2 regions of the Streptomyces sp. RGM 3693 genome follow, and region 2 is predicted to be linked to the other one. Evidence: predicted binding sites of a transcription regulator. Region 2 holds the regulator's gene; the other holds the start of a gene.
What was found. Region 2 encodes HrcA, which represses chaperone genes, less so after heat shock. Its sites were predicted from a motif close to TTNGCACTCNGNNNNNCNGAGTGCNAA; they were not measured.
Positions count from the first base shown of each region.

Region 1: groL (chaperonin GroEL) is a predicted target of HrcA. The motif match lies at 2,175-2,201, and genes of this name have one in related genera.

Region 1 is NZ_JBMPPQ010000005.1:79,589-85,485, forward strand. Features, by position in the region: gene ACO0M4_RS39770 (hypothetical protein) at 1-197, shown strand, start outside; gene groL (chaperonin GroEL) at 390-2,012, opposite strand; gene ACO0M4_RS39780 (cold-shock protein) at 2,500-2,703, opposite strand; gene ACO0M4_RS39785 (MoaD/ThiS family protein) at 3,187-3,465, opposite strand; gene thrC (threonine synthase) at 3,521-4,807, opposite strand; SAM riboswitch class I at 4,825-4,982, opposite strand; gene ACO0M4_RS39795 (glucosyl-3-phosphoglycerate synthase) at 5,159-5,897, shown strand, end outside.
Region 2 is NZ_JBMPPQ010000002.1:1,791,753-1,797,649, forward strand. Features, by position in the region: gene ACO0M4_RS25305 (DUF3097 domain-containing protein) at 1-209, opposite strand, end outside; gene ACO0M4_RS25310 (MBL fold metallo-hydrolase) at 372-1,106, opposite strand; gene hrcA (heat-inducible transcriptional repressor HrcA) at 1,521-2,537, shown strand; gene dnaJ (molecular chaperone DnaJ) at 2,538-3,674, shown strand; gene ACO0M4_RS25325 (nitronate monooxygenase) at 3,762-4,862, shown strand; gene ACO0M4_RS25330 (16S rRNA (uracil(1498)-N(3))-methyltransferase) at 4,859-5,602, shown strand; gene ACO0M4_RS25335 (DUF2510 domain-containing protein) at 5,668-5,897, shown strand, end outside.

The DNA.
Region 1 (5,897 bases), on a different contig from region 2:
GGGGGCGCTGTTTCGTCCCGGCGGTCAGCGCGGTCGCCGTACGGGAGCCGAGCAACCACGCCGACCTCTATCTCCCGATCGATGAACTCGCCCCGGACGAGAGCCCGCTGGACGACTTCGTCCTGGCCTCGCAGAACGAGGAGCACACCCTGATCACCGAAGAGCTGTCCACCTGGCTCCTCGACCGCCTGCCGTAACGCCGGCCCTGACACCCACCGCAATACCGGCCGTAGCCCCACGGCCCGTAGCTCCGCAGCTCCGTAGCCTCACAGCCTCGTAGGGCGAGGGGCCCGGAGAAAACGCCGCCGGGGCGGTACCCCCTGGGAGAGGAGGTACCGCCCCGGCGAACGAGCGGACGTTGATCAACCAGCGGCCGGAGCCGCGGCGGATCAGAAGTCCATGTCACCGCCCGGCATGCCGCCCGGAGCGGCCGCAGCGGCCTTCTCCGGCTTGTCGGCGATGACGGCCTCGGTGGTGAGGAACAGCGCCGCGATGGAGGCGGCGTTCTGCAGCGCGGAGCGCGTGACCTTGGCGGGGTCGATGATGCCCTCGCCGATCATGTCGACGTACTCGCCGGTCGCGGCGTTCAGGCCGTGACCCGGAGTCAGGTTGCGCACCTTCTCCACGATGACGCCACCCTCAAGGCCGGCGTTCACGGAGATCTGCTTGAGCGGGGCCTCCAGGGCCAGCTTCACGGCGGCGGCACCGGTGGCCTCGTCGCCGTCCAGCTCCAGCTTCTCGAAGACCGAGGAAGCCTGCAGCAGGGCCACGCCACCACCGGCGACGATGCCCTCCTCGACGGCCGCCTTCGCGTTGCGAACGGCGTCCTCGATGCGGTGCTTGCGCTCCTTGAGCTCGACCTCGGTCGCGGCGCCGGCCTTGATGACGGCCACGCCGCCGGCCAGCTTCGCGAGGCGCTCCTGGAGCTTCTCGCGGTCGTAGTCCGAGTCGCTGTTCTCGATCTCGGCGCGGATCTGGTTGACCCGGCCCTGGACCTGCTCGCTGTCGCCGGCACCGTCGACGATGGTGGTCTCGTCCTTGGTGATGACGACCTTGCGGGCGCGGCCGAGCAGGTCGAGACCGGCGCTCTCCAGCTTGAGGCCGACCTCCTCGGAGATGACGGTGCCACCGGTGAGGATGGCGATGTCGCCGAGCATGGCCTTGCGGCGGTCACCGAAGCCGGGCGCCTTGACCGCGACGGACTTGAAGGTGCCGCGGATCTTGTTGACGACCAGGGTCGACAGGGCCTCGCCCTCGACGTCCTCGGCGATGATCAGCAGCGGCTTGCCGGACTGCATGACCTTCTCCAGGAGAGGCAGCAGGTCCTTCACGTTGCCGATCTTGGAGTTGACGATGAGGATGTACGGGTCCTCAAGCGCCGCCTCCATGCGCTCCATGTCGGTCGCGAAGTACGCCGAGATGTAGCCCTTGTCGAAGCGCATGCCCTCGGTGAGTTCCAGCTCCAGACCGAAGGTCTGGGACTCCTCGACGGTGATGACGCCTTCCTTGCCGACCTTGTCCATCGCCTCGGCGATCAGCTCGCCGATCTGCGGGTCAGCGGCGGAGATGGACGCGGTGGAGGCGATCTGCTCCTTGGTCTCGATCTCCTTGGCCTGGTCCAGCAGCGCACCGGAGACGGCCTCGACGGCCTTCTCGATGCCGCGCTTCAGGGCCATCGGGTTGGCGCCGGCGGCGACGTTGCGCAGGCCCTCGCGGACCAGTGCCTGGGCCAGGACGGTCGCGGTCGTCGTGCCGTCACCGGCGACGTCGTCCGTCTTCTTCGCGACCTCCTTGACCAGCTCGGCGCCGATCTTCTCGTACGGGTCCTCCAGCTCGATCTCCTTGGCGATGGAAACACCATCGTTGGTGATCGTGGGGGCGCCCCACTTCTTCTCAAGGACGACGTTGCGGCCCTTGGGGCCGAGGGTGACCTTGACGGCATCGGCGAGCTGGTTCATACCGCGCTCAAGGCCGCGCCGCGCCTCCTCGTCGAACGCGATGATCTTGGCCATGTGAAGTGGTCCCTCCGGACTGATGGGGTCCCCGTGCTCGAACGAAGCCGAGAGCTTGGGGGCGGAAATACCGGACCGTGTTGGCGCCCGCGACGGACGGCCTGCATACCGTGTGGTTCCTTGCCCCACCTGGCGTGCGGGCCTCACCGACCCAGTCCACATTCAGCACTCTCACGGGGAGAGTGCTAACGCAATGATTAGCACTCGCACCCATCGAGTGCAAGCGCTTGGCGGTCGGACCCCTCGTCCGTGAGACGGCCGGGCCCCCGTCCGCGAGGCGACCGGACCCCGTCCCCGAGACAGCTACACACCGCCCGCGCGCGCCCGCGTACCACCCCGCGAGGCGCGCCCGTGACGCCCGGGAACGGCAAGGCGCCCGCGACGCCCGGAAGCGGCGGGCGCCCATGACGTCCGGGAACGACAGAAGGCCCGCAACCCCGTACTCGGGGATGCGGGCCTTCTTCCAACGATGCAGTCGGCCGCCGCCTCAGGCGGCGACCCGGACCATGTCCGCCTGTGGCCCCTTCTGGCCCTGCGAGATCTCGAACTCGACTCGCTGACCCTCCTCAAGGGTGCGGTACCCGTCCATCTGGATCGCGCTGTAGTGGACGAAAACATCCGCACCACCGTCGACCGCGATGAAGCCGTACCCCTTCTCCGCGTTGAACCACTTGACGGTGCCCTGAGCCATGCCTAACTCCCCTATTACTGGCCCTTGCGCAGGACCGCACTCCGCGGACCCGGGTCAGACCTCACCCCACCGGAAATGGCCCGTGGGATGTGCGCCGGAACGCGTCGACCGCCGCTGAATGTATCTGGACCAATGCCCAGCGCAACAGGTCAATCGGACGAGAATTCTGGCGCCAGGGAATCGGCCGTATGCGCTCAAATGCCGTTATCCCAGGCCAAGTCGGGCCGGGAATAAGCCGCGCAAACGACAAAACGCGCACACAACTTGCGCACAAGTCCCCGCGATCTCATATGCGTTCGGCATGCACGCGGAGATAACCGGAGGGGGATCGCCCCAATGGTATCCCCTTTCACAACACGGAATTGCCCCGTCCGTTTCGTACGGACGGGGCAATTTCCGGTCACTACCGGCAAAGAGTTGGCGCAAATTCGATCGGCGCGTTCCACACCGGCGCCGGCGGGCGCGTCAGCGTCGGCTACCGAGTCAGCAACCGCCCGCCACTGCCGGAATGATCGAGACGCCCGCACCGTCCGGGGTCGGCGTCTGGAGGCCCTGCTCGAAGCGGACGTCGTCGTCGTTGACGTAGACGTTCACGAAGCGGCGCAGCTTGCCCGCGTCGTCGAGCACCCGGGCCGCGATGCCCTGGTGGTTCTTCTCCAGGTCGGCGATGACCTCGGAGAGGGTCGCGCCCTCGGCGGTCACCTCGGCCTCGCCTCCGGTGTACGTGCGCAGGATGGTGGGGATGCGGACCTTGACGCTCATGGTTCTGCCTTCCAGGGAAGTACGAGTGCGGAATCGGGGCGGGCGACGGACCGGCTCAGCCGGCCAGGCCGGCCGCGCGGAACGCGTCCAGGTTCGGCCGGATGGTGGCGGAGGGCCCGGCGGCGACGGCGTCGAGGGTCTTCAGACCGTCACCGGTGTTCAGCACGACGGTGGTCAGCGACGGGTCCAGGATGCCGTTCTCGATGAGCTTCTTGGTCACACCGACGGTCACGCCGCCCGCGGTCTCCGCGAAGATTCCCTCCGTACGGGCCAGCAGCTTGATCGCGTCCACGATCTGCGGGTCGGTGACGTCCTCGACCGCACCGCCGGTGCGGCGCGCGATGTCGAGCACGTACGGGCCGTCCGCCGGGTTGCCGATCGCCAGCGACTTGGCGATGGTGTTCGGCTTCTGCGGCTTGACGACCTCGTGTCCGGCCTTGAAGGCCACGGACACCGGAGAGCAGCCCTCGGCCTGGGCGCCGAAGATCTTGTACGGCTTGTCCTCGACCAGACCGAGGGCGATCAGCTCCTTCAGCCCCTTGTCGATCTTGGTGAGCTGGGAGCCGGACGCGATCGGGATGACGAGCTGGTCCGGCAGCTGCCAGCCCAGCTGCTCGCAGATCTCGTACGCCAGCGTCTTGGAGCCCTCGCCGTAGTAGGGGCGGAGGTTGACGTTGACGAAGCCCCAGCCCTCGCCCAGCGGGTCGCCGATGAGCTCGGAGCAGAAGCGGTTCACGTCGTCGTAGTTGCCCTCGATGGCGACCAGGTCACCGCCGTAGACCGCGGCCATCACGACCTTGCCGGGCTCCAGGTCGTGCGGGATGAAGACGCAGGACTTCAGGCCCGCGCGGCGCGCCGCGGCGCCGACCGCACCGGCCAGGTTGCCGGTCGAGGAGCAGGACAGGGTGGTGAAGCCGAAGGCGCGGGCGGCCTCGACGGCGATCGCGACGACCCGGTCCTTGAAGGAGTGGGTGGGGTTGCCGGAGTCGTCCTTGACGTACAGGCCGCCGGTGACGCCCAGCTCGGCGGCGAGCCGGTCGGCCTTGACGAGCTTGGTGAAGCCGGGGTTGAGGTTGGGCTTGTCGGCCACGTCGGCGGGGACGGGCAGCAGCGGGGCGTAGCGCCAGATGTTGGCGGGTCCGGCCTCGATCCGCTTCTTCAATTCTGCTGCTTGACCGGGCCCGCCGCCGGGGAGCTCGTAGGCGACTTCCAGCGGGCCGAAACACTCCTGGCACGCGAAGATCGGGCCGAGCGGAAAGCGCTGTCCGCATTCGCGACAGGACAGCGCGACGGCGGGGCCGAGGGAGACAGCGGGAGCGGATTCGGTGACTTGCACAGCCATGGAGGCGAGGCCCTTTCTCCTCATCTTCCTCACGACGCATCTCGCCGTGAGACGGATTTGGCACCTTCCCTAGCCGGGAGCCTCGCGCGCGCACTGTGCTGGCTTGCGGCGGAGACCGGCTGGAGGGTTGCCGGGGCTTCAACGGGCCGTATCCCTCTGCCCCTCTGGATGAGCGGTATGGCGCTGGGTCGAAACCCAGGCGTTTGTTGCGCGGCGACCCCGACATGCGAGGGTCATCCGCGTTGTTCAAGACTGTAACCGAAGGCACTCGCCGTTGAGATAGTCGTCCGGTCCGCGAGATGGATCACATAACGGGCTTCCGTTCGGGGGCCACCGAGGAGAGTCGTAGACGTGCTGGAAGAAGTGGAGCGCTGGCTGGCCGGCCGCTCCTGGTCCGCCGCGGACCGCCCGCTGGAGCGGCTGGTGGAGGCCAAGCGCCAAACGGGTCGGACGGTCAGCGTGGTGCTGCCCGCGCTCGACGAGGAGGCGACGGTCGGTGCGATCGTCGCGGCGATCCGTGCCGACCTCATGACCGAGGAGGTGCCGCTGGTCGACGAGCTGGTGGTGCTGGACTCGGGCTCCACCGACCGTACCGCCGAGGTCGCCGCGGCGGCCGGTGCCCGGGTCGTCCACCGGGACAGTGTGCTGCCCCGGATTCCGGCGCTGCCCGGCAAGGGCGAGGTGCTGTGGCGCTCGCTGCTGGTGACCAGCGGCGACATCATCTGTTTCGTCGACGCCGACCTGTGGGAATTCTCGTCCACCTTCGTCTCGGGGATCGTCGGGCCGCTGCTGACCGACCCGGAGATCCACTTCGTCAAGGCGATGTACGACCGGCCGCTGGAGACCGCGGAGGGCCGGGTGCCCGCGGCCGGCCGGGGCGAGCAGGGCGGCCGGGTCACCGAGCTGGTCGCCCGGCCGCTGCTCAACCTCCACTGGCCGCAGCTGGCCGGGTTCGTGCAGCCGCTCGGCGGGGAGTACGCGGCCCGTCGCGCGCTGCTGGAGCGGCTGCCGTTCCCGGTCGGTTACGGGGTGGAACTGGGCCTGCTGGTGGACGCCCTGCACACGGTCGGCCTGGACGCGCTCGCCCAGG
Region 2 (5,897 bases):
GGCACCATCGGGAACACCCGCTGCTTGCCGAAGCGGTCCTCCAAGGTGACCGTCGGGCCCTCGGCGGTCTTCTCGCACCGCAGGACCGCGCCGCAGTAGCCCGTCACCACCTCCTCGACGACCAGTCCGGGGTCGGCCGGCACCTCCGGCGCCGGCTTCGGCTTCTTCCAGGGGGGAGTGAGGTCGGGGCTGTAGTGCCTGCTGTGCATGCGGGTCTGCTTCCCTACAGGTCGGCGGGGCGGCGGGTCGGCGGGGCGGTGAGGTCAACGGGTTTGCGGGGCTGCCGGGCGACGGGCCCGGGAGCCAAGGGGCCGGGCTGCCGGGCCGCCCGAGGGCTAGGCGGCCCGGTAGCCGGGCCAACGGGCGTCGCCTCAGGGGGAGTCGGTGCCGAAACGGGCTGCCAGGGCATCGCGCTGGGCGCGGACGAAGCGGGCGTCGACCACCGCGCCGTGGCCCGGCACGTACACCGCGTCCTCGCCGCCCAGCGCCAGCAGCCGGTCCAACGCGGCCGGCCACTGCCCGGGCAGCGCGTCGCGGCCCGCCTGGGGCTCACCGGACTCCTCGACCAGGTCGCCGCAGAAGACGATCTCCCGTTCGCCGGCCCGGCCGGGCACCAGGACGGCCAGGTCGTGGGCGGTGTGCCCGGGGCCGACGTTGGCCAGCAACACCTCCCGGTCGCCGAGGCCGACGGTCAGCTGCCCGTGCACGTGGTGGTGCGGGACGACCAGCAGGTCCGCGGCCTCCGCCGCGGCGTCCGGGTCCACACCGTGCCGCACCGCGCTGTCCCGCAGCGCGTCCTTGTTGTGCCGCAGCAGCTCGTCCAACCCGGTCGCGCCGAACACCTGCACCCCCGCGAAGGCCGCGGTGCCCAGGACGTGATCGAAGTGCGGGTGGGTGAGCGCGACATACGTCACATCGCGGCCCAGTACGGCGCGGATGGTGCGGCGCAGTTCCGCCCCGGCGCCGATGGTCGCGCCGGTGTCGACGATCAGTACGCCCTCCGAGCCGGCGATCACGCCGATCGTCTCGTCCCAGCCGGGCATCCGACGCCGGGTGACACCGTCCCCCAGCCGCTCCCAGCCCGCCTCTTCCCACGTGATGCGCATACCGAGACGCTAGCCCCTGCCGGCACTCTCCCGCCTGCCTTCCCCCGCGCGACCGCACACCGGGCGGACGGTGCGAGGGCAGCGGCAGGGACCGGCGCCCCGCGATAACGTTGCCCGTCACCCCGCCCTCGCACCCGGCGGATACGGCCGGGCGGCGGCCCCGTGGGGGTGCCGCCCCGGGTGCGGACCAGGGGCCGTGGCGGGGCGGGATCGGGGTTTCCTCGGGGCGGGATCAGGGTGCTCTCAGGGGCGGCCCGGGGGTCGGATTCCACGGCGGTGGGTAAGTCCTCAGTGCGCCGGCCCTTGCCGCATCCGCGCTACCCGGCCGTACACTGGCTCCGGGTTTGGCACTCGGCCCATGTGAGTGCCAGGAGAAGTGACGACACGGCGGGACGGCCGACTGGAGGTGGCGGAATGCTCAGCGAACGCAGACTGGAAGTGCTGCGCGCCATCGTCCAGGACTATGTCGGGACGGAGGAGCCGGTCGGCTCCAAGGCGCTCACCGAGCGCCACCAGCTGGGGGTCTCCCCGGCCACTGTCCGCAATGACATGGCGGCTCTGGAAGACGAGGGCTTCATCGCCCAGCCGCACACCAGCGCCGGGCGGATCCCGACCGACAAGGGCTACCGCCTCTTCGTCGACAAGCTGGCCGGCGTCAAGCCGCTGTCCGTCCCCGAGCGGCGAGCGATCCAGAATTTCCTGGACGGCGCCGTCGACCTGGACGACGTGGTGGGGCGCACGGTGCGCCTGCTGGCGCAGCTGACCCGGCAGGTGGCGGTGGTGCAGTACCCGTCCCTGACCCGGTCCACGGTCCGTCACGCCGAACTGCTGGCACTGGCCCCGGCCCGGCTGATGCTGGTGCTGATCACCGACACCGGACGCGTCGAGCAGCGACTCATCGACTGCCAGACGCCGTTCGGCGAGACGTCCCTGGCGGACCTGCGGGCCCGGCTCAACAGCCGGATCGTCGGCCGCCGTTTCGCGGACGTCCCGCAGCTGGTGCAGGATCTGCCGGAATCCTTCGAACAGGACGACCGGGCCACCGTCTCGACAGTACTGTCGGTACTGCTGGAGACTTTGGTGGAGGAAACCGAAGAGCGGCTGATGATCGGCGGCACCGCCAATCTGACGCGCTTCGGGCATGATTTCCCCCTGACCATCCGGCCGGTGCTGGAGGCCCTCGAGGAGCATGTGGTGATGCTCAAGCTGCTCGGGGAGGCCAAGGACTCGAGCATGACCGTACGTATCGGGCATGAGAATGCTCACGAGGGCCTGACGTCCACCTCGGTCGTCACCGTCGGATACGGTTCTGGCGACGAGGCCGTCGCGAAATTGGGCGTGGTCGGACCGACCCGCATGGACTACCCCGGAACGATGGGAGCGGTACGCGCAGTGGCACGTTACGTCGGACAGATCCTCGCGGAGTCGTAAGTGGCCACGGATTACTACTCGGTCCTCGGTGTCGGTCGGGACGCCTCGCAGGACCAGATCAAGAAGGCGTTCCGGCGGCTGGCACGCGAGCTGCACCCGGATGTGAACCCGGACCCCAAGACCCAAGAGCGGTTCAAGGAGATCAACGCCGCCTACGAGGTCCTGTCGGATCCGCAGAAGAAGCAGGTCTACGACCTCGGCGGCGACCCCCTCTCGCAGACCGGCGGAGCCGGCGGCGCGGGCGGCTTCGGCGCGGGCTTCGGGAACTTCTCCGACATCATGGACGCGTTCTTCGGCACGGCCTCGCAGCGTGGCCCGCGCTCGCGGACCCGCCGCGGCCAGGACGCGATGATCCGCCTCGACATCGAGTTGAGCGAGGCCGCGTTCGGCACGACCAAGGACATACAGGTCGACACCGCCGTCGTCTGCACCACCTGTAGCGGTGAGGGCGCGGCGCCGGGCACCTCCGCGCAGACCTGTGACATGTGCCGTGGTCGCGGTGAGGTCTCGCAGGTCACCCGGTCCTTCCTGGGCCAGGTCATGACCTCCCGGCCGTGCCCCCAGTGCCAGGGCTTCGGCACCGTCGTCCCGACGCCGTGCCCCGAGTGCGCGGGCGACGGGCGGGTCCGCTCCCGCCGCACCCTCACGGTCAAGATCCCGGCCGGTGTCGACAACGGCACCCGGATCCAGCTGGCCGGCGAGGGCGAGGTGGGCCCCGGTGGCGGTCCCGCCGGCGACCTCTACGTCGAGATCCACGAGCTGCCCCACTCGGTGTTCCAGCGGCGCGGGGACGATCTGCACTGCACGGTCACCATCCCGATGACCGCGGCGGCCCTGGGCACCAAATGCCCGCTGGAGACGCTGGACGGGGTGGAGGAGATCGACGTCCGGCCCGGCACCCAGTCCGGCCAGTCGATCCCGCTGCACGGTCGTGGCGTGACCCACCTGCGCGGCAACGGCCGGGGCGACCTGATCGTCCACGTCGAGGTGCAGACTCCGAGCAAGCTCGAACCCGAGCAGGAGGAACTGCTGCGCCGGCTGGCCAAGCTGCGCGGCGAGGAGCGCCCGCAGGGTCAGTTTCAGCCGGGTCAGCAGGGGCTGTTCTCCCGCCTGAAGGACGCCTTCAACGGGCGGTAGGCACACCGTTCGGGGCGGGGTCCGGGGAGCTCTCCGTGACCGCCGCCCCAGTTCGGGGTACGGCGTGAGGCGTGACACGATGTGTGCATGCCCACCGCGCTCACCGATTTCTGCCGCCACCCCATCGTGCAGGCCCCGATGGCGGGCGGTGGCTCCGGCCCCGAGCTGGCCGCCGCCGTCTGCGAAGCCGGCGGACTCGGCTTCCTGGCCGCCGGCTACAAGACCGCCGACGGCATGTACCAGGAGATCAAACAGCTGCGGGGGCTGACCCGCCGCCCCTTCGGCGTCAACCTCTTCATGCCGCAGCCCTCCCTGGCCGACACCTCCGCCGTCGAGGTCTACCGCGAGCAACTCGCCGGCGAGACCGCCTGGTACGAGACCGAGCTCGGCGACATCAACGGTTCCACCGACGACGGCTACGAGGCCAAGCTCGCGATCCTCCGCGACGACCCGGTGCCGATCGTCTCCTTCACCTTCGGCTGCCCCACGCGGCCGGTCCTCGACGCGTTCGCCAAGGTCGGTACGTACACCGTCGTCACGGTCACCACCGCCGCCGAGGCGCAGGCCGCGCAGTGGGCGGGGGCGGACGCGGTGTGCGTGCAGGGCGTCGAGGCGGGCGGCCACCAGGGCACCCACCGGGACGATCCGCACGCCGACGGGACCGGCTCGGGGCTGGGGCTGCTGGCGCTGCTCACCCAGGTCCGCGAGACGGTGCAGATCCCGGTGATCGCCGCCGGCGGGCTGATGCGCGGCTCGCAGATCGCGGCGGTGCTGGCCGCCGGTGCCTCGATGGCGCAGCTGGGCACCGCCTTCCTGATCACCCCCGAGTCCGGCGCCAACCCGCTGCACAAGCAGGCGCTGACCAACCCCCTCTTCACGCACACCGAGTTGACCCGGGCGTTCTCCGGCCGACCGGCCCGCGGACTGGTGAATCGTTTCCTGCGGGAGCACGGCCCGTACGCGCCGGCCGCCTACCCCGCCGTGCACTACCTCACCTCCCCGGTCCGCAAGGCCGCCGCCAAGGCCGGCGACGCGCAGGGGATGAACCTCTGGGCGGGGCAGGGACACCGACTGGCACGGGAGATGCCCGCCGGGCAGCTGGTGGAGGTGCTCGCCGCCGAACTGGAGGCCACCCGCGTCTCGTTGGGCCTGGGCGGCCCGGACTACGGCATCGGCGGTGCGGTGTGACGGCGCCCGTTTTCCTCGTCGATTCGCTCGCCGGCGTACGGGCCGGAGGCACGCTGACCCTGGACGGTCCCGAGGGCCGGCACGCGGTGTCGGTGCGGCGGCTGCGGGTCGGTGAGGAGGTCGTACTGACGGACGGTGCCGGGACCGGCGCCGAGGGCACGGTCGCCGCCGTCGAGGGCAAGGACCGGCTCACCGTCGCCGTCACCGGGCTGCGCACCGAGGAACCGCCGGTGCCCACCCTCACCGTCGTGCAGGCGCTGCCCAAGGGTGACCGCGGGGAACTGGCCGTGGAGACCATGACGGAGACCGGCGTGGACGCCATCGTGCCGTGGTCCGCGGCGCGTTGCGTCACCCAGTGGAAGGGCGAGCGGGCCGCCAAGTCGCTGGCCAAGTGGCGCGCCACGGCCCGGGAGGCGGGCAAGCAGTCCCGCCGGCTGACGTTCCCGCGCGTCGCCGACCCGCTGTCCACCAAGCAGGTCGCCGCGCTGCTCGCCGATGCCGACTTCGCCGCCGTCCTCCACGAGGAGGGCAGCACCCCGCTCGCCACCGCCGATCTCCCTACCGAGGGGTCGATCGTGCTGGTCGTCGGCCCCGAGGGCGGGGTCTCGCCGGAGGAGCTGGCGGCCTTCGCGGAGGCGGGCGCCAAGCCGTACCGCCTGGGCGCGAGCGTGCTGCGGACCTCCACGGCCGGGACCGCGGCGACCGCCCTGTTGCTGGGCCGCACCGGCCGCTGGAGCTAGGTTCCCGTCGTCGAACTCCCGCCTCCCGGGCGGGGGTTGGGGCGGTGCGGGACGCAGTCGGCGCCGTGACTCAGCAACCTGCGGTGCCCCAAGGCTGGTATCAGGATCCCTCCGGCGCACCGGTGTTGCGCTGGTGGGACGGGTACCGCTGGACCGAGCACACCCAGGCGCCGCGGCAGTACGCCCCCCAGGTCCCCGGGCAACGGCAGTACCCGCCGATGGGCGGCGGTGGCCCGGAGGTGCTGCTTTCGGCCGAGGTGCTCGCGGTCAACCAGGACGTCAAGTGGGTTGACAC